DNA from 2 places in the Bacillus sp. SYZHCR11 genome. Region 1 is predicted to be linked to the other one. Evidence: a T-box and tRNA genes for the amino acid it is inferred to sense, from the RefSeq annotation. Region 1 holds a T-box; the other holds one or more tRNA genes.

Region 1 (10,803 bases):
TTCCATGATCTTTCTGTATTCCCACACATCTTTTTTCATTCCTTTTAAATCCCAATGCCAGTAATATTCCGTCGTCATGATGATGTAGCGTTCCATCTGTTCATCCATCATGCTGACTGTCAGCAACGTTTTTCCGACAGAACAGCCCCTGTAGCCGGGAGCGACCTCGATCGCCCCGAGCTCAAGGAGATCTTCCATATTGCCGTCAGACCACCGTTCAAGCGGATCAGGATATAAATACGTCACATAGCCGATAATCGTCTGTCCGTCCCTGGCGATAATGATCCGACCTTCAGGAAGCCCGGCGATCTCGATTAACGCTTTGTGCTGTTCATGAGGAAGGCGAAAGGCTGTCAGGCCTTCATGAAACTCATACTGTGCTAGGTCCTTTGGAGGAACGGGCCCTTCTACCAATAGAGGGCCGGCTGCTGTCTGAATTGATGAAGAATGGTACGTTTTATGATGTTTCACTGATTCACCGCCTGTCGGTTCTTAATAAAAACACATCTCTCTTAAGCATAACAAAATATAAAGCGTTTTCAATAGTGTTGTAATTTATATTTTAAAAATTGAGAAAACTGTGAACATCTACTATAATTAGTCTATAGATAAGCAAAGGGGGATGTTGCATGAATTTGAAAGCGTTGCCGGCGGAAAAGGGGAATTATCATCTGCGAAATTATGAGGAAACGTACCGCAGCTTCGATTGGAAAGAGGTCGAAGCGGAGTTTTCCTGGCATCAGACGGGGAAGCTGAATGCGGCGTACGAAGCAATTGACCGTCATGCCGAATCATTTCGAAAAAACAAAGTAGCGCTGTATTACAAGGACGCAAATCGGAATGAAAAATACACATTTAAAGAAATGATGGAGGAATCGAACCGGGCGGGAAATGTACTGAGACGGTATGGAAACGTGGAAAAAGGGGACCGCGTTTTTATTTTCATGCCGCGTTCGCCGGAGCTGTACTTTATCATGCTCGGCGCAATTAAAATCGGTGCGATCGCCGGCCCTTTATTTGAAGCGTTTATGGAAGGCGCCGTCAAAGACCGCCTGTTGAACAGCCAGGCAAAGGTTGTCGTGACGACACCTGAACTGGCCGAACGGATTCCGGCGGACAGCCTGCCCGACCTCGAGCATATTTTCATTGTCGGCGGCAGCAAAGAAGCGGGAGATAAAATCATTCATTATGATAAAGCGGCTGAGGGAGAAAGCACGAGACTTGATATTGAATGGATGGACAGAAGAGACGGCTACCTGCTTCACTACACATCAGGATCTACCGGAACGCCAAAAGGTGTGCTCCACGTTCATGAAGCCATGATTCAGCAATACCAGACCGGCAAGTGGGTGCTTGATCTTAAAGAAGACGATATTTATTGGTGCACTGCGGACCCGGGCTGGGTGACCGGGACGGTGTACGGGATATTTGCGCCGTGGCTGAACGGAGCGGCGAATGTGATCGTCGGCGGCAGATTCAGTCCGGAAAACTGGTACGGCACGATTGAGAAGCTTGGTGTCAGCGTCTGGTACAGCGCTCCGACGGCTTTCAGAATGCTTATGGGCGCCGGAGATGAAATGGCATCCAAATTTGACCTTACTTCACTTCGTCACGTCCTGAGTGTCGGAGAACCTTTGAACCCCGAGGTCATCAAGTGGGGACATAAAGTATTCGGCAAGCGCATCCACGACACGTGGTGGATGACAGAAACGGGCGGACAGCTCATCTGCAATTATCCTTGCATGGAGATCAAGCCGGGCTCAATGGGGAAACCGATTCCGGGAGTGGAAGCGGCGATCGTTGACAATCAGGGAAATGAGCTTCCGCCGTACCGAATGGGAAATCTCGCCATTAAAAAGGGCTGGCCGTCGATGATGGATTCCATTTGGAACAACAAAGAGAAATATGATTCTTATTTTATGCCGGGCGGCTGGTATGTTTCCGGAGATTCTGCTTATATGGATGAAGACGGTTATTTTTGGTTCCAAGGCAGAGTCGATGATGTCATCATGACATCCGGCGAGCGCGTCGGCCCGTTTGAAGTCGAAAGCAAACTTGTTGAACATCCGGCGATTGCCGAAGCCGGCGTCATCGGAAAGCCGGACCCTGTCCGGGGAGAAATTATTAAAGCGTTTATCGCGCTCAGAGAAGGGCATGAGCCATCTGATCAGCTGAAGGAGGACATTCGCCTCTTTGTAAAACAGGGGCTTGCCGCGCATGCCGCACCGCGGGAAATTGAATTCAAAGATAAACTTCCGAAAACACGGAGCGGAAAAATCATGAGACGTGTGCTGAAGGCATGGGAGCTGAACCTGCCGGCAGGCGACCTGTCAACAATGGAAGATTAAAGACGGCGTTGACATCGTATTTTATTTATGTTAAAAATGAGTAAGCTTCATAAGAAAAGGTTTTGATTGAGACAAGTAGGATATCTGATTGTTCCAGAGAGCTGATGGCCGGTGAAAATCAGCACATAAGATATGCCGAATACACTCATGAACCGCTTTTGCGAACAAAGCTATTCCAAGGCTTTCAGTAGTGAAAGAACGGACACGGTCCGTTATCAAAAAGAGTGATAAAAGCTTTTTTATGTTTTTATTAGTAGGGTGGTACCGCGATTATATCGTCCCTTCGTTTTAAACGAAGGGGCGTTTTTTATTTTCATAAACAAAGGAGCAGACAAAATGACTAACTTATTAGAGGATTTATCATTCCGCGGCTTAATCCAGCAAATGACGGATGAAGAAGGACTGAATAAACAGCTGAGCGAAGAAAAAATCCGTTTATACTCAGGGTTTGACCCGACGGCTGACAGCCTGCACATCGGACACCTTCTGCCGATATTGACACTGCGCCGTTTCCAGCTTGCAGGCCACCATCCGATTGCGCTTGTAGGCGGCGCGACGGGACTGATCGGCGATCCGAGCGGCAAAAAAGCGGAGCGTACGTTAAATACTCAGGATATCGTTGTCGAATGGTCGCAAAAAATTAAAAATCAGCTTTCCCGATTTTTAGATTTCGAGGCAGGAGAAAACCCCGCTGTCATAGCGAACAACTTTGATTGGATCGGAAAGCTGAGCATCATTGAATTTCTCCGTGACGTCGGAAAGAACTTCGGAATTAACTACATGCTTGCGAAAGATACTGTAAGCTCAAGAATTGAAACCGGAATTTCTTACACGGAATTCAGCTACATGATCCTGCAATCCTACGATTTTCTGAATCTGTACAGAGAAAAGAACTGCAAACTCCAAATCGGAGGCAGTGACCAGTGGGGCAACATCACGGCCGGTCTTGAACTGATCAGAAAATCAGAAGAAGAAGGGGCGAAAGCTTTCGGTCTTACCATTCCGCTCGTCACAAAAGCTGACGGCACGAAATTCGGCAAAACGGAAGGCGGCGCCATTTGGCTTGATAAAGAAAAAACATCGCCGTACGAATTCTACCAGTTCTGGATCAATACTGATGACCGCGACGTCGTCAAATACTTAAAATACTTTACTTTCTTGTCAAAAGAGGAAATTGAAGCTTATGCTGAAAAAACGGAGACAGCTCCTGAGAAAAGAGAAGCGCAGAAACGTCTCGCTGAAGAGGTGACGGTTCTTGTACACGGCCGTGAAGCGCTTGAGCAGGCCGTTCATATCTCCCAGGCGCTGTTCAGCGGCAATATTAAAGAGCTTTCCGCTCAAGACGTCAAGGTAGGATTTAAAGATGTACCTTCGTTTGAAAAAGACCGCTCTGAAGAACTGTCTTTAGTAGACGTGCTAGTGGAATCTAAATTGTCGCCTTCAAAACGGCAGGCCCGCGAAGACATTCAAAACGGAGCTGTTTACATTAACGGCGAGCGCCGGACGGACATCGGGCATCTTCTGACTGCGGAAGACCGCATTGAAGATCAATTTACCGTACTGCGCCGCGGAAAGAAAAAATACTTCCTGATCACGTACTGAAAATAAAAAGCAGTCCGGCCGCTCCATGCGGCAGGCTGCTTTTTTATGTTTTGTGAATACTGCACGGGGAAATGAGTACAGTACATAGTATAAGCAAAACAGGGAAGGGGTGCTGCGCCGTGAATTTCATGTTTACCATCGCCAAAGAAAGATTGCAGCGGGATCATTGGGAACAGCAGCAAAGCATAAACGCCGAAGCCGAGGAATCAGAGACGGAAGAAGAAAATCCGACATCATAAAGGTAAAGCCTCCATTCTATGGAATGGAGGCTTTTGATTGTCACCATATCAGCCTGACGGCGGCCATCAGCACGACTCCCGTGATGACCGTGATGGATAAGCTTTTTGTCAGCATCGCGCAAAGCAATGTCGGAATGAGAACGATCATTGCTTTCCAATCAAAGGTCAAAGCGCTGTTTGTTTTCACAATCATGCTTTCCGTTACCAGAGCCGTCAAAATGCAAAGCGGAATAAAGGAGAGCCATTTTAAAGCCAATTCAGGCATCTGAATGTTCCGGACAAATATAAACGGAACAATGCGCGGCACAAGTGTAACAATCATGCAGCCGAGTATAATCCAGATCATTTGTGTGCTGATGCTCATTTGTCCGTCACCACCCCGATCGTTGCCACAATCACGGTTGAGACGATGACCGCGATGTGTGACGGGACGAAATACGATAACAAGACCATAAAAATGATCATATAGAGAATTAAGGAGAGGCTGTGCTTCAGCTTTTCCGAAGCGGACGACTGCAATTGCAGCACAAGCAGCGCCGCAAACATAGCGGGCAAAGCAAAGTCCAGGCCGAGAGCGTAAGGATCAGATATCCATTGTCCGAGAAGCCCGCCCATCACGCAGGAAATAACCCAGCACATGTAAGCGGTTATATTGAGGCCGTTCATCCACTTATCGTATAACCTGCCGTTCTGAGCCGCTTTGTTCACCGCTACTCCGAAAGATTCGTCAGTAAGCAGAGCCCCGAAGCCGATATTTTTCGCCAGAGAGTATTTCGTGAAATACGGCGCGATGGTCAGGCTCAGCAGAAGGTGACGCAGATTGACGATAAACGTCGTTAAAATAATGGCGGAAATCGGACTCCCGGAAACAAGGAGCGAGCAAATAATAAATTGGGCGGCGCCGGCATAGACACACAAGGATAACAAACAGATTTCAAGAATGCTTAGATGAGAGGCAACCCCGACGATGCCGAAAGCAAAACCGATGCTCATATAGCCCAGCAGCGTAGGCACACAATCCCGCACCCCCTGTAAAAACGTATCGTTCATTTCCCGGGAAACGGCGGTTTTTTGCACTTCTGTGTTAATCATTTTTTATACTCCTTTCATAGAGATTATAATGATAACGACTAATGAAAAAATCAAAGAAAATACGGTTCACATTTATATGAACCGATTTCCGGTGACGACATGAAATAACGAATGGTTTTGTTTCATCAGGCCTTCAACTTTTTCAGCTCCGACTTCTTTCACAAGCTCTGCGAACATCAGATCGTGCCTCATATATTCCATGGCCACGAGAACGAGAGCGGGGTCTTCTGATTTAATGGCCCAGGCATTCGTCTGCGGAGAAAAATTGGCGATTAAGACTTCTTTATTATCTCGGGCAGCTATCGTTAATCTTCCGCCCATCCGTTTCTCCGCCACTTCAGGAGACATATTATGATTTGTCGTATTTCCGAGCTTCACTTCCGGAGGGCCGAACACAATCGAAAAGACGGGCAATTGTTCGGCGGCGCGTTTATTAGCGGCTTCTTGAATAAAGGGAATCTGCTGTTCCCAGACAGACAGCCACAACTCTTCCTCGGCTTTTTCAATCATTTCCTTCATCTCATTGATGACATGATCATTTGTGCTGATGCGGCGGATGACATTCATCTCCTGCTCGCTTTCCAGCGCCAATAACTTTTCCTCAAGGTAGCCGAATGAGCTCTCGAAATCGTGCCGGAGCCGGTCGATTAATTCCTTTCCGGCCAGCGGGGCATATGTAACCGGATCAGACGGCACAATATGGACAGCGCCTTTATCAACTAATTTCCCCAATACCTCATAGATCATTGAGCGGGGGACGCCTGACCTTTTGCTGATTTCATATCCGGTAACAGGCGAGTGTTTCAACAAGCCGATATATGCTTTACATTCATATTGAGAAAATCCAAACTTCTGTAATTCTTTCAGAACATCGTCCATAAACATCCTCCGTAGTGGTTATTCATGAAACTACTATAATGTAAGCGGTTATATCTTGTCAATGGGACTTGAGTGCTGAAAGAAAGGTTCGCCTGTTTTGTCGCTTTCCAACTTAGTTTATAGTGAGTTACATGTATGGCTTTTGTGAAAAACGTTGCCGTAGACCCACACGAATGCCGTTTGATACGATAAATACAAGAAGTCAAAAAGAGGAGGATCACGGTGGAAAACACCTCTAAAATCGCTTTTTTATCGGTTATAAGTAATTCCCTGGTCGTCATGCTCAAAATAGTGGTGGGGATAATAACCGGATCTGTCGCGATACTTTCGGAAGCCATTCATTCTTTTTTAGATTTGATCGCCGCCTTCATCGCCTTTATCTCCGTCAGGATTTCAAAAAAGCCGGCTGATACAGGGCATCCGTACGGTCATGGAAAAGTCGAGAATCTGTCGGGGACCATCGAGACGATGCTGATTTTTGCGGCAGGGATTTGGATGATATATGAATGCGTTCAAAAACTGGTCAACCCGGCTCCGGTTCATCTGCCCGTATTGGGAATCGTTGTGATGCTTGCGGGGGCTCTCATTAATTTGATCGTTTCGAAGTTCGTAAAAAGAGAAGCCGAAAAGGTTAATTCCGTGGCAATGAAATCGAATGCCCTGCATTTACTGACTGACGTGTACACATCATTAGGCGTAGCGGCAAGCCTTTTGGTCGTTACCTTAACGGAGTGGTACATACTTGATCCTATTATAGGTATGGTGCTGGCGGTGTATATCATATATGAAGCGTTTAAGTTAATGAAAGAAGCATTCCCGCCGCTGATTGATACCCGTTTGTCGGAAGAGGAAGAAAAAACAATTTTAAAGATTATCGAAACATTTCAACAGGAATTTATTGAAATTCACGATTTTCGTACAAGACGCTCCGGCCCGCAGGAGTATATTGATTTTCACTTGGTCGTAGCCTCTCACGTGGCGATTAAAGACGTGCACGACCTGTGTGACCGCATTGAAAGAGCTATTACGAATGAATTCAAACAAGCACAGGTAATGATTCACCCCGAGCCGGAGAGCGAGAGGAAGAAATAAATCGATCTTAAGTTTGCGTTTGTTCCCTGCAAAATGCCTGCAAAAGGCCCGTTTCCACGGGTCTTTTTGTTGTATAAATGACTATTTCTCGCTCATATGAGAGAGAAGCTTATACACGTGAGGGGTACATTTCATACGTTATGTTGTAAAGAAAAAGGGAGGTGAACAGAATTGAACGCTATTTCTGTTAAAGAAATTGAACATGGAGTTGCCGTTGCGGAAAGAGAAGGTTTAGGGGAGTATTTATACCAAGAACCGGTTTCCAAAAAATGTTCGCGCCGTTCCCGCAGCAGAAAACGGACACACCGTTCCCGCAGCAGAAGACGGAGTCATCACCGGACACACCGCTCCCGCAGCAGAAGACGGACCCATCACCGGACACACCGTTCCCGCAGCAGAAGACGGACGCATCACCGGACACACCGTTCCCGCAGCAGAAGACGGACGCATCGCCGGACACACCGTTCCCGCAGCAGACGGTCACATCAAAAACGTACCCGCAAGCGCTGTTTTAAATGCTGAAGCAGACTCTATTACAAGTAATGGAGATCTGCTATAATGGCAAGAGAACTGCATAAAAGATCCGGTATCATCATCTGCGGACACTGAACTGACAACATGGCGCTGTTTGTTCGTGTCCGTTTTTTATGTCAAAAAAGATGCCGGAGGATAAAAAGGAAGGGATGACGCCGAATGAAGCTGAATGAGGAATTTTATAACTCTGAAGGAAAGACAGTCTCTTCGCAAAACATAAGCAGCAAGCTTTTGCATATCACGGACAGCGGGCATATCAGCATTGACTTCATCAGCATAAGCAGGCTGCGGAAGGCTTCAAAAATCGCGATCTTAGGTGACAGCGTCGCCCGGGGGCTGCGCGCGGAATACGGCTTTGGTGACATTCTGAAAGACCGGACAGACGCTGAAATAACCAATCTGTCTGTCAGCGGCGTTAATATGAGCAACCACGGAAGCGATAACATTTATCAGCAAGCGCTTAAAACAAAGGGACATGATGTCATCATTGTCCAGGGAACAGATGATGATTGGTGCAACCACATTCCCATCGGCACAGATGAAAAGGATATCACCACATTTTACGGAGGCTTCTGTCAAGTGATTCAGCAGCTGCGAAGCGGAAATAAAGGCGCGAGCATCATTGTGGTGACCCCAACGAGACAAGCAAAAATATCAAAAGGAAAAATCGTCCGCCGTGATACTGATAAAAATAAACTGGGCCTGAAGCTGGCTGACTATGTGAAAGCCCAAAAAGAAGCCTGCACAATCCTCTCTGTACCGTATGCCGACCTGTTTGATACAGACCTCATCGACCCGTATAATCCCGCTTTCCGCAGCATGTGCATGTCAGAAGGTCTTCATCCGAACGAGAAAGGGCATCAAATCATATTTCAGGAAATCTGCCGGAATTATTATTACTATTACGGGTAACACAACGCTAACAGATTATTTTCGGCCTTGCTTTTCTAAAAGCTCAATTATTCTTTGAGATGCGTGTTTTTGCGCTCTCAAAAGCGAAATGATATTACCGGTAAAACCGATTAAAATGATCAGCAGCAAAATGATCATCCACATCAGTGAACCTCCCGTCGAGTGTTGAAAAACCCACTCTTTATTTTACTTATTATGGATGGGGAAGAGAATAGGTCTAACTATTGGTGTTTCTTTATCAATCCATAAAAAAATGCACAGACTGAACGGGTCTGTGCATTTTTATTCGCTTATTTCAGCAGGTTCAATGATTCACGATTAAAGGCTTCCAAATCGTCAGGCGTTCTGCTCGTTACGATGTTATGGCTCACGACGACTTCTTCATCTTTATAATGTGCGCCGGCATTGATTAAGTCTTTGCGGATGCTGCGGAATCCCGTGATATCTTTTCCTTTAAGAAGGTCGGTATCAATCAGCAGCTGCGGGCCGTGGCAGATCGCGAAAACGGGTTTCTGATTTTCCACGAATGATTTAGTGAATTCACCCGGGCGGTCATCTCCGCGCAGAAGATCCGGTGAAAAGCCTCCGGGAATCAATAACGCATCGAATTCCTTGGGGTCTGCGTCTGAGATCGCTTGATCGATCTTTACTTTCTCACCGTGCTTGCCCGTCACTTCTTTCCCTGCTTCTAAATCTATTGTCACCACACTGTGGCCCGCTTCTTTAAATGCTTCCGCCGGGCTTGTATATTCAATATCCTCAAATTGATCTGTCATCAGAACTGCGATTTTTTTGCTCATCATCATGCCTCCTGTGAATTTGTATATGACAAGAATATCAGGCGGATTGCCGCCTCACAACGTATTTGCTTGAAGATACGGCATGAAAAAAGACCCCTCTGAAAAAGAGGAGCCAAAAGGTACGGAGGTCTGCTGAGGCAAGAAATCGAACCAATTACTTTTTGCGTCTTTTTTTATCCTTTTTACACCCGCATTTCCCCGGATCGCCCGGATCAATGACTTCGTGAATTGTTTCTTCCTGATAAACGTGGCGGGGAACATAACGGATATGTTCTCTGTTAATGTGTTTGATGGGATGGACGTAAACCACTTCTTTGTCAGTATACTTGTCAGTCACAATATACTTAGGGTCACAGTAATACACTTTCGATTTTTTACCCATTCATCTCACCTCCCGTACTTTATTAAATGCTGAAAAGGAGGATTTTGCATCGGACAAGTACACTATGGCAAGTCCACAATTTTCCATCTGCAATTTCGTTTATCTGGTTTTTCCTGAATCCGTCTCAAATTGGAATGGCTAACCCTTTTTGAACGGGGAAATCTATAAAAAAGAATTCAAAAACGATTCTTTTCTCAGGTCAATCGAGATGCATACATCTTTAGGGGGATTTCAGAATGCTCGATGAAAAAACGATTGAAATCATTAAAAGCACAGTGCCGGTCTTAGAAGAGCATGGTGAAGAAATCACAGGCCGATTTTATGACCTGCTTTTTCAGCATCACCCTGAGCTGCTGAATATCTTTAATCAGACGAATCAAAAGAAAAAAACACAGCGTACGGCCTTGTCGAATGCTGTGATTGCGGCCGCAGCCAATATTGACCGGCTGGAAAACATAGTCCCCGTCGTCAAACAAATCAGCCATAAGCACCGGAGTATCGGTGTTAAGTCCGAGCATTATCCAATCGTTGGAAAGTACTTGTTAATCGCGATAAAGGATGTGCTAAAAGACGGGGCTGCTCCTGAGGTCATTCAGGCATGGGAAAAAGCATACGGCGTCATTGCAGACGCTTTTATCGGAATTGAGAAGGACATGTATGAACAAGCGGAAACGCAAAAAGGCGGCTGGAAAGACGATAAGGCGTTTAAAATTGATAAAAAGGTAAAAGAAAGCAAAGAGATAACGTCGTTTTATTTAAAACCGGAAGACGGACAAGTTCTCCCCGAATTCAAAGCGGGACAGTATATCAGTGTAAAAGTATACATTCCGGACACGGGTTATACGCATATCCGCCAGTACAGTTTGTCGGATGTATCCGGTAAGGATTATTACCGGATTTCCGTGAAAAAAGACGGAATTGTT
Region 2 (10,803 bases), on a different contig from region 1:
GCGGACAAAAGACCGTCGCCGGTAGTGTTGTAATCAAGGAAAATAAGGTGCCCTGACTGCTCGCCGCCGACATTATAGCCGTCTTTTTTCATCGCTTCTACGACATAGCGATCGCCGACTGCCGTTTGAACGCTTTTGATTTCTTCTTTTTCAAGCGCTTTGTAGAAACCGAGGTTGCTCATCACGGTCGATACGACGGTATCATCCTTCAGACGGCCTTCTGATTTCAAATACTTCGCGCATATGTACATGATCTGATCGCCGTCGACGATGTTTCCTTTTTCATCAACGGCAATGAGGCGGTCGCCGTCTCCGTCAAACGCAAGGCCGATATCGGCGTTTTTTTCTTTGACGAAAGCACTCAGCGCTTCCGGGTGTGTAGAACCGACGCCATCATTAATGTTTAATCCGTTCGGAGACGTCCCCATTGTAGATACGTCAGCATCGAGATCGGCAAAAAGGTGCGTCGCAATGGAAGATGTCGCACCATGGGCGCAGTCAAGCGCTACATGAATGCCTGTAAAATCTTCGTCCGCCGTCTGTTTTAAAAATTGCAGATACTTTTGAACGCCTTCAAAATAATCGTTCACAAGCCCGAGGTCCGCGCCTGTCGGTCTCGGCAGCTTATCTTCCGGTTCCTCCATGAGACGTTCAATCTCGGCCTCCTGCTCATCAGAAAGCTTAAAGCCGTCCCCTCCGAAAAATTTAATTCCGTTATCCTGTACGGGGTTGTGAGAAGCGGAGATCATGACGCCCGCCTCAGCATCCATGGCTTTCGTTAAATAGGATACCCCCGGCGTAGAAATAACGCCGAGGCGCATCACTTCAGCTCCGATCGATAAAAGTCCGGCGACAAGGGCTCCCTCCAGCATATGTCCGGAGATACGTGTATCACGGCCGATCAGCACTTTCGGGCGCTGCTTATCTTTGGTCAGGACATAACCGCCAAAACGCCCCACTTTAAAGGCCAGCTCTGGCGTAAGCTCGCTGTTGGCAACACCTCTTACACCATCTGTTCCAAAATACTTGCCCATTTTGTATCGCTCCTTTTTCATTCTGTTGAAGAAGAATCAGCGCTTGATCCGTCTTCATCCTGGTCTTGATTTTGATCCTGGTTTTGACTTTTATTCTGATCGCTGTCAGTGTCGTCTTCCCGGTTCTTGCTCTTGTCTTTGTCTGCGTCTCCGCTTGTGCCGTTCTTATTGCCGGAATCAGCGGAGCCGCCGTCATTTTTATTTGAACTTGTGTTTTTCTTAGAAGTCAGCTTGATCTTAACCGTGTCTTTTGACAGGGACCATGTGACGTTTTGCGGGCCGTTTACTTCAAGCTTTACAGAGTGCTCTCCGTCATCCAAGTCCGAGACATTGGCATACAATTCAATGTCCGACTTTTTCAGCGCCTTAATGTTGGCGGGAGAGCCTTTGGCCGTAATATTTATCGCCTGCGATTCAGGGTCGAGAAACTCAATCTGCTGTGAGCCTCCCAGTCCGACCGTCTTGATTGCGACATTGTCAAAATCCTTTTTGTCTTCACTGTCCACTTTAACATGAAGCGTGATTTTTTCCGGTGATACCTTAGTGACGCCCTTAGGAAGCGGGATATCGGCATTGATATCGGTATCTTTATCAATTTTGCCTAAATCAAGAGATACGCCGTCAATAAATTCCAGTGAATCCAGCACATCCTGCGGGCCGTAAACCGTCACCTCACTCGGATTCGAGTCAATACTCGCAACACTCACCCCGTCCGGAAGACTTCCCTTCCTTTCGATTTTGAAAGGAAGCTTTTTGCTCGGACTGGCTACGGGAACCGTCACTTTAATGACTGACGGTTCAACATCAACAGGAAGTGCGTTGCCGTCTTTGTCATAGACGGTCACCTTCACTTCCTTTTCAATGGTCTCATTTGCATTTTCAAGGTTCACGGATGCTTTGACAAGCGAAATGTTATCAATCACATTTTTCGAACCTGTAATCTGCACGTTTTTCGGGCTGATAATCGGCTGCTGAGGGGTATATCCCTTTTTCATTTTGCTTTTATTGTAGTATTCAACTTCCACGGGAAAACTCTCAGCCGTTTTTTCCTGAATCGTAACCGTCGTGACTGATGGGTTAATGGAGATCGTCAGTCCGTCCGATACGTTTTTCGCCTTCAATTCGACCTTATGAGTCCCGGTCTTCAGCTTATTCATATCGGCGTATATCTCAAAATTCTTCGTCTGTCTCGCCTTTTTCACCGCGCTTGTCGAGCCTTTAATCGTGACATTTACCGTCTGGGGCACGCCGGTGACGACATAGTTCGCTTCATCGTAGTATGCTTTTACAGGAATATCAGTAAGCGTAGCCTCGTCAGTCGTTGATGTCGGAAAAAAGGATTCCCCCGGCTTTTTCGGAGTCGGCGCCTGGTTGTTGTTAACCGCAACGTAAAGCAGCAGCGCCAAGAGCAATGCAATGATCTTTACAGCCCAGCGGTTGTTTAAGAATTTATCCATTTTTCTTGCCCCTCCAGTACCAGCGGTTAGAAGAAGTGTCTCTGGCGTTCTTCTTAAACTCGGCTTCAAGCATTTCTTTCAGTGCTTCTTCCGTCAATTCTCTGTGAAGGTCTCCGTTTTTGGCCACACTGATGGCGCCCGTCTCTTCAGATACAATAATGGTTAAGCTGTCCGTCACTTCACTGATGCCGACAGCCGCTCTGTGACGCGTCCCCAGCTCCTTTGAAATAAACGGGCTTTCAGAAAGCGGCAGATAACAGGCAGCCGCCGCAATCTCGTTATTTTTCATAATGACCGCTCCATCATGCAGCGGTGTATTCGGGATGAAGATATTAATCAAAAGCTCCGAGCTGACCTGCGCATTAAGCGGGATGCCCGTCTCAATATAATCGCCCATTCCCGTATCGCGCTCAATGGCGATGAGTGCGCCGATGCGGCGTTTCGCCATGTAGCTGATCGATTTTGTAATCGCTTCAATTGTCTTATGCTGCGCTTCCTCCACGGGGGTTCCGCTCCTGGAAAAGAACCGGCCCCGTCCGAGCTGTTCAAGCGCCCGTCTCAGCTCAGGCTGGAATATAATGATGATCGCTAAAAATCCCCATGTTATCGCTTGGTCCATCAGCCACTGAAGCGTGCTGAGTCCCAAATATGAACTGGCCATCCGGACCAATACGATGACGACGATTCCTTTTAAAAGCTGAACCGCCTTCGTCCCGCGTATGACCATGATTAATTTATATATCACATACCAAACAAGGAGAATATCAACGGCATTGCCGAGGTATTGCAAAAATGGGATGTCCTCAAAAGCCATTTCCTCGTCCTCCAAGAATTCAGTCATTTCGTTTTTTCCGTTATGAATTGTGCTGCATGAGCAATATGTACATCATATAGCGTGCTCATTATACCACATTTTGATTTCTCAAGTGAAATGAGCCGGCGCGGCGTTGCACAAAAAAAGAGTAAAGCGATTATACGCTTTACTCATCTTCATTCGGGTCCAAAGCGCTTACGACGCCCTGTCCCGCCGATTTCAGTTCGTACCAGACCCAGTCAAACAATTGGTTAATCTCTTCAATCTGCCCGGTGACTTGTCCGGCTGAGGCCATGTATTTTTCTCCGTTGACGACGGTCACATTGCCGTCGACTTTTCCTTCAATGAACAGCTTGCCGTTTTTTACTGTGACATCGCCCTTTACGGTCTCGCCTTCAGGGACGGTGACCGTGTGATTCTGCACGACAAGGTTCGGCTGTTTGGACACACTGAAATTGTGGTCATTATGCCAGCTGTTGAAAAAACCGCCGCCCATTAAAATCACAAAAACCGCTGCGGCTGCAATCATCGGATGAGTTTTGATCCATCGTTTTACAGAAGCGCGTTTTTTCTCTTTTGGAAGATTCGCCATAACTTTGGCAGTAAAATCAGCAGGGGCCGTGACATGCGATGTGCTTCGGACGAGTGCTACGGATTTCTCCATTTCATGAAAATGCCGTTTGCAATTCCCGCATGACTGCAAATGTTGTTTTAATACGTTTTCATCTTCAGGAAGGATATCTCCATCAAGATGCTTATGCATAAGCTGCACAATCTGTTCAGGACAGCTCATTTCATCACCCCACTTAAAGATCCCTCAATTGTTTTCTAAGAGCCTCTCTGCCTCTGTGTATCCTTGTCTTGACGGTGCCGACAGGGATATTCAGAATCTCCCCGATTTCAATTAAAGAGAGTTCGTCAATATACTTTAATACAATAACCGTTCTGTACTTGTCAGGCAGCTTTAAAATCTTTTTCTGAATTGTGTCCGACAGCTCCAATGACAATACGGCGTCTTCAGGGAGAACCCCGTCCGCGGCGATCTGCGAATACATCGTCAGCCCTTCTGCTCCCGCTACTTCTGCGTCCAGATAGTAATCAGGCTTTTTCTTGCGGATGCGGTCAATGGTCAGGTTGGTCGCAATTCTGTAAAGCCACGTTGAAAACTTTCTGTTGATATCGAAACTGTCGATATTGACATACGCTCTGATAAAAGCTTCCTGCGCAATATCTTCCGCTTCGTGCACATTGCCGAGCATGCGGTAGCAAAGCTGGTAAATCTTATCTTTATAAAGGTCAACGATTTCTGCAAACGCATTTTGATCGCCTTTTTTGACTTGCTTGATTCTTTTTTTAATCAGGTTTTCCATGTTTTATCTTACCTCTGCCCTTCACCGGTCTGTATCTATACGTTGATTGTTTTAAAAGGTTTCATTTTTTTATTACATTTATTTTACCAAATTTCAGGCAGGGTGTAGATGGAAAATACAGAATATACTGCCTTAACAGCAGCTTAAAAATAGTATATCTGATGAACAATCAAAAATCGAAACAAAATGCCGATAAAAAAAGACACCTTTATGCAAAAGGTGTCTGAGACTGGGCTAGCTGGATTCGAACCAACGCATGACGGAGTCAAAGTCCGTTGCCTTACCGCTTGGCTATAGCCCAAAAATGGTGGAGGGGGGCAGATTCGAACTGCCGAACCCTGAGGGAGCGGATTTACAGTCCGCCGCGTTTAGCCACTTCGCTACCCCTCCGTATTTTTTTGGAAAACAGTGCCGGCCAGAGGACTTGAACCCCCAACCTACTGATTACAAGTCAGTTGCTCTACCAATTGAGCTAGGCCGGCAAATATGGTGGAGGATGACGGGCTCGAACCGCCGACCCTCTGCTTGTAAGGCAGATGCTCTCCCAGCTGAGCTAATCCTCCATATGACCCGTACGGGATTCGAACCCGTGTTACCGCCGTGAAAGGGCGGTGTCTTAACCGCTTGACCAACGGGCCGCTGTGTCCGCGTCGAGCTGACAAAAGTTATTATATACAGGTTGTACCCCATTTGTAAAGAGAAAAATTATTTTTTTTATTTTCAAACTTTTTTACCCGTTTTTTAACTGAAAAACTCATCCCTCCTCTCTTATTTCATTTATGATGAAAGTATCAAAATATTGAAGGGAATGGACACAGATGATCTTAGTCAGCTCTTGTCTCGGCGGTATCGAATGCAGATATAACGGCTCTCACGCCGCTTCGGAAAAAATCCGCAGACTCGTAGAAGAAAAGAAAGCTGTTATGGTCTGCCCCGAACTTTTGGGCGGCTTCACCACTCCCCGCGAACCGGCGGAAATCATCGGCGGCACGGGTGAAGACGTGCTGAACGGAGCGGCAAGAATCGTAACGGCATCAGGCGAAGACGTTACAGCTTTATATATGGACGGCGCGGAAAAAACGTTAGCATACGCAAAAGAAATAGGCGCCGCAACGGTCATCCTTAAAGAAAACAGTCCGTCCTGCGGCAGCAGCTTTATCTATGACGGCACTTTCTCAGGAAAAAAAATACTCGGAGACGGCATCACTTCCGCTCTTTTAAAACGGGCAGGCTACCGTGTTCTATCAGAAGATGAATTGGATCAATTATAAAAAAGGAGAGTAGATATCATGGATGTAGCCCTGTCCTTTTATAAACCGGAGCATGCAGACGGGCTGAACGGGTTTGTGCTGAGTGAAGAAGATAAAAAGTTCACAGCTCTGCCGATAGATGTCCTGCCGCAGGCGCTTGTCATCCGGGATCGCTACCCGACAGTCATTTTAAAAGAAGACCGCCCCGTCGGTTTTTTTATTTTACATACCTCAAAAGAAACCATTGCTCCGTATTCGAACAATGTGTCTGCCATTTTGCTGAGTGCGCTGTCATTACATGCGCCGCATCAGGGAAAAGGTTATGCCAAACAAGCGATGCTGCAGCTCCCCGCTTTTGTTGCAAATTACTTTCCTTGGTGTGATGAAATCGTGCTTGCTGTAAACCATCGCAATCAACGTGCAAAGAACCTGTACCGGTCTTCCGGTTTTATTGACAAAGGGCGGCGCAGGATCGGCCCGATCGGTGAACAGCACATTCTGCATCATTTTTTGTGAAAGCGCTTGATTATTCATCTCATCCTTGCCGATTTTTCTTGAAACATCTATTCAGAAGCCCATATACTTCAAGTATTAACGACTTGGGAGGGTACAATCATGACAGACCGGCTTAACATTCACAGATTGACCACAGAAACCAGAAATCCGCAGACCGCTTCAATCCATCAGGCAGACACAATGGAAATTCTCCGCATCATTAACGAAGAGGATTTCAAAGTGGCTGAAGCCGTTCAGCAGGTGCTGCCCGATATTCAGATTGCCGTTCAATTCGCCCATCAGTCCTTACGGCGAAACGGCAGGCTGATTTATGCGGGAGCGGGGACAAGCGGCAGACTCGGTGTACTGGATGCGGTTGAATGCCCGCCTACATACAGCGTAAGTCCCGACACCGTCATCGGTCTGATGGCCGGAGGGGCAGACGCCTTTTTGCAAGCGGCTGAAGGTATAGAAGACAGCGAGGAAACCGGCGCTCTCGATCTCAAAACGATCGGGCTTACCGCAGAAGACACCGTGATCGCCATCGCGGCAAGCGGGCGCACGCCGTATGCGGCCGGTGCGCTGAAATATGCAAAAACAATCGGCGCCAAAACCGTCGCGCTCACATGCAATAAGAACTCCTTGATCAGCACCTTTGCCGATCACAGCATCGAAGTCATTGTCGGCCCCGAAGTGATTACAGGGTCAACACGAATGAAAGCCGCGACGGCACATAAAATGATTCTGAACATGATTTCCACGGCCGTGATGATTAAAAGCGGCAAAGTGTACGAAAATTTAATGGTGGACGTTCATGTCAGCAACGAAAAATTGAAAGAACGCGCAATCGGCATTATCCAAAGCATCACGGGCGTTCCGTACGACAAGGCAAAAGAAACGCTTGAGGCCGCAGGCAGCCATGTCAAAACGGCAATCGTCATGCTGAAGACGAATTCGGACGAAACACACGCGAAGGCACTGCTCAAAGAATCAGAAGGATTCATTGATAAAGCCATTGAACAGCACGTTTCAAGAGAAAAAGAACGCTGATCGTTCTTTGGTGAAAAATATTGTGCTTTTACGAGCCCGCGCCGTTTTCATGTTCGGCGCAGGCGCTTTTAGGACGCGTTTCAGGCATAGCTCCCCGGGAAAAATCGTACGGAAAAAGGAGGATCTCCATGAGCAAAGAGGCATTTTATCAGTCACTGGCCAAAGATATCCTGGACAATTGCGGCGGTTCATCGAATATTTCAGGCTTTACCCACTGTATGACACGCCTGAGGATTACACCTTTAGATCGGGACAAAACGGATATTGAGGCGCTGAAACGGCTTGACGGGGTAATAGGCGTCGTCGAAGCCGAAACACTGCAGATCATTCTCGGCACGGGTGTCGTCAATCATGTCGCCGACGCTTTCGCAAAACTTATGCCATCCGGAAAAAACATTGATTTAAAAGAAGCCGCCTCACGGAAAAAAGCCGATCTCAACAGAAAAAACACCACACCCATCAAATTGTTTCTGAGAAAAATATCAAGCATCTTCATTCCCCTTATTCCCGCACTCATTGCATCAGGTTTAATCACCGGTATTACGAAAGCCGTCATTCAGGCCGGCTGGCTCCCGAAAGAATCCCAAATCGCACTTATTTTAACGGTTATCGGTTCAGGCTTGTTCGCTTACCTCGGCGTCCTTGTCGGCATCAATGCGGCGAAGGAATTCGGCGGGACACCCGCGTTGGGCGGCCTTGCGGGCATATTGATCCTTAACCCTGAGATCGCCAATATCAGTTTGTTCGGAGAGAATCTGCTCCCTGGCAGGGGAGGATTAATCGGCGTTCTTTTCGCGGCGGTTTTTATCGCTTATACCGAACGGTTTATCAGAAAGCACGTCCATCAATCCATCGACATTATCGTCACGCCTACATTGTCTTTACTTATCACCGGGCTGGTGACATATGTCGTTTTTATCCCTGCAGGCGGTTTTATTTCTGATCTGATTACATCAGGTTTATTGTCGCTGCTGAATATCGGGGGAGTGCTCTCAGGGTTTGTACTGGGAGCCGCCTTCCTGCCTCTTGTCGTCACCGGCCTGCATCAGGGCTTGACTCCCGTACATTTGGAATTAATCCGATCAATCGGAGATGACCCGCTTCTTCCGATTCTCGCGATGGGAGGCGCGGGTCAAGTAGGCGCGGCCTTCGCCATCTTTATGAAAACAAAAAAAGCCTCATTAAAAAGAGCGATCGGCGGCGGACTTCCATCCGGTCTGCTCGGAATCGGGGAGCCGCTTATCTTCGGCGTCACGCTCCCGCTCGGCCGGCCGTTTTTGACGGCGTGTTTAGGAGCGGGTATAGGCGGCGCCTTTCAAGCCCATTTTCAAGTGGCGACTTTTTCAATCGGTGTCTCCGGCCTTCCGCTCTCGTTTCTCGTACAGCCGGCTCAAATCGTTATGTATATCATCGGTCTCTTCATCTCTTACGCGGCGGGCTTTGTCTTCACTTATGCGTTCGGATTTAAGGATGACATGGCTGCTGAATTTGAATAAACCGGGAGGGATCAGAATATGAAAACACTGACAGCCGCCATACTCACAATGGTCATCAGCCTCTCTTTTCTGCCGCAGCACAAAGCCGAAGCCCAATCCAAATTATACGACGCAGCAAAGCTCAGAAAGGTTGATCAAATGATTGAAAAAGACATCGCAGCAGGATTCCCCGGAGCCGTCCTCGTCGTCGTAAAGGACGGACGGGTGATCAAAAAGAAAGCATACGGCTACAGCAAAAAATATGATGGGAACACCCTTTTATCTCGTCCGAAAAAAATGAAAACATCAACCATGTTTGATTTAGCTTCCAATACAAAAATGTACGCGGCCAATTTTGCACTACAGCGACTCGTCAGCCAGGGAAAGCTTGATGTGTATCAAAAAGTCTCGGCTTACCTTCCTGATTTCAAAGACAGAAAAAGCGATCCGATTCAAGAAAAAGACCGCATACGCGTCATCGATGTGCTCCAGCATCAATCCGGTCTGCCGGCAAGCTTTTATTTCTATCAGCCGGACACCGCAGGCCCTTTATATTCACAAGAACGGGATAAAACGATCCGTTTTCTCACCCAAATCCCGCTTGAATACAAGCCGGGAACAAAACACGTATACAGCGATATCGGTTACATGATTCTCGGCTGCATCATTGAAAACATAACCGGAAAAACCCTTGATACCTATGCGGAACAAGAACTGTACAAACCGCTGAAACTGACGCACACACTGTTCAATCCGCTGCAAAAAGGTTTCAAAGAAAAAGCATTCGCAGCTACTGAACGTTTAGGCAACACACGTGACGGAGTCATCCATTTCCCTCACATCAGGACGTATACGCTGCAGGGGGAAGTTCACGATGAAAAAGCATTTTACTCAATGGGAGGGGTGTCCGGTCACGCCGGGCTGTTTTCCAGAGCTGATGATATGGCCGTCCTTCTTCAAGTCATGCTGAACAGAGGCAGTTATAAACACGTTTCTCTCTTCAATAAAAGAACGGCCGATTTGTTCACAACGGCGGCATCCTCTGATCCGACTTTCGCTCTCGGCTGGCGGAAAAACGGCAGCCCGGATATGGAGTGGATGTTCGGACCTTATGCAAGCAGGCAGGCATACGGCCATACGGGATGGACCGGCACCATCACGATTATTGATCCCGCTTATAAGCTGGGGATCGCACTTTTGACCAATAAAAAGCATTCCCCCGTCGTCAGCCCCGGTGAAAACCCGAATGTTTTTGAAGGGGATCTTTTCCCGACCGGAAGCTACGGCAGCGTCATAAAAGCGATTTATGAAGCCATTGAATGACAACCCATGTCTTTTGTCCAAACTATGACGGCAGGAGGGCACCATCATGAAACTTTTCATCTCAGCTGTATTACTGTTGTTCATTGTATTCGGCACGCATCATGCATCAACAAAACCGGACATTCCGTCACAGGCGGAACAAGCGGTATCCCGTATGACATTAGATGAAAAATTAGGGCAGATGCTCATGCCTGATTTTCGAAATTGGCAAAAAAAGGGGCAGTCATCACCTGAGGCTCTTACCCAAATGAATGACGAAGTCGCAAGGCTTATTCAAAAGTACCGGTTCGGCGGCGTTATCTTATTTGCAGAAAATGTAAAAAATACTGAGCAAACGGTACGCCTGACAGATGCCTTTCAAAAGGCGAGCCCTGACATTCCGCTATTATTAAGCATTGATCAGGAGGGCGGCATCGTAACTAGACTTGGTGAGGGCACTCATTTCCCAGGCAATATGGCGCTCGGGGCCGCTAGGAAAACAGCCTATGCGTCCCAGACCGGCGCCATTATCGGGAAAGAACTGAAAGCACTGGGC

Evidence for each region. A T-box is a leader RNA that pairs with one kind of tRNA and senses whether it is charged. The one in region 1 lies ahead of tyrS (tyrosine--tRNA ligase), so its partner is inferred to be a tRNA-Tyr.
Region 2: it has a tRNA-Tyr gene. The T-box ahead of tyrS (tyrosine--tRNA ligase) is inferred to sense a tRNA for this amino acid. The anticodon was not compared.

The regions. Positions count from the first base shown of each region.
Region 1 is NZ_JBXUND010000003.1:95,187-105,989, forward strand. It holds gene AC2CGA_RS12285 (GNAT family N-acetyltransferase) at 1-471, opposite strand, end outside; gene acsA (acetate--CoA ligase) at 630-2,348, shown strand; T-box leader at 2,402-2,634, shown strand; gene tyrS (tyrosine--tRNA ligase) at 2,685-3,950, shown strand; gene sr7p (small protein SR7P) at 4,070-4,189, shown strand; gene AC2CGA_RS12305 (AzlD domain-containing protein) at 4,230-4,553, opposite strand; gene AC2CGA_RS12310 (AzlC family ABC transporter permease) at 4,550-5,281, opposite strand; gene AC2CGA_RS12315 (TrmB family transcriptional regulator) at 5,354-6,160, opposite strand; gene AC2CGA_RS12320 (cation diffusion facilitator family transporter) at 6,383-7,252, shown strand; partial or broken gene AC2CGA_RS12325 (hypothetical protein) at 7,424-7,474, shown strand; gene AC2CGA_RS12330 (hypothetical protein) at 7,522-7,767, shown strand; gene AC2CGA_RS12335 (SGNH/GDSL hydrolase family protein) at 7,946-8,698, shown strand; gene AC2CGA_RS12340 (hypothetical protein) at 8,714-8,842, opposite strand; gene AC2CGA_RS12345 (type 1 glutamine amidotransferase domain-containing protein) at 8,989-9,498, opposite strand; gene AC2CGA_RS12350 (hypothetical protein) at 9,653-9,880, opposite strand; gene hmpA (NO-inducible flavohemoprotein) at 10,117-10,803, shown strand, end outside.
Region 2 is NZ_JBXUND010000004.1:379,414-390,216, forward strand. It holds gene glmM (phosphoglucosamine mutase) at 1-1,034, opposite strand, end outside; gene cdaR (CdaA regulatory protein CdaR) at 1,052-2,491, opposite strand; gene cdaA (diadenylate cyclase CdaA) at 2,484-3,305, opposite strand; gene rsiW (anti-sigma-W factor RsiW) at 3,472-4,098, opposite strand; gene sigW (RNA polymerase sigma factor SigW) at 4,112-4,675, opposite strand; tRNA gene AC2CGA_RS16645 (tRNA-Gln) at 4,905-4,976, opposite strand; tRNA gene AC2CGA_RS16650 (tRNA-Tyr) at 4,981-5,065, opposite strand; tRNA gene AC2CGA_RS16655 (tRNA-Thr) at 5,085-5,157, opposite strand; tRNA gene AC2CGA_RS16660 (tRNA-Val) at 5,163-5,238, opposite strand; tRNA gene AC2CGA_RS16665 (tRNA-Glu) at 5,242-5,313, opposite strand; gene AC2CGA_RS16670 (2-thiouracil desulfurase family protein) at 5,494-5,946, shown strand; gene AC2CGA_RS16675 (GNAT family N-acetyltransferase) at 5,965-6,441, shown strand; gene murQ (N-acetylmuramic acid 6-phosphate etherase) at 6,541-7,470, shown strand; gene AC2CGA_RS16685 (PTS transporter subunit EIIC) at 7,599-8,966, shown strand; gene pbp4b (penicillin binding protein PBP4B) at 8,985-10,268, shown strand; gene AC2CGA_RS16695 (glycoside hydrolase family 3 protein) at 10,315-10,803, shown strand, end outside.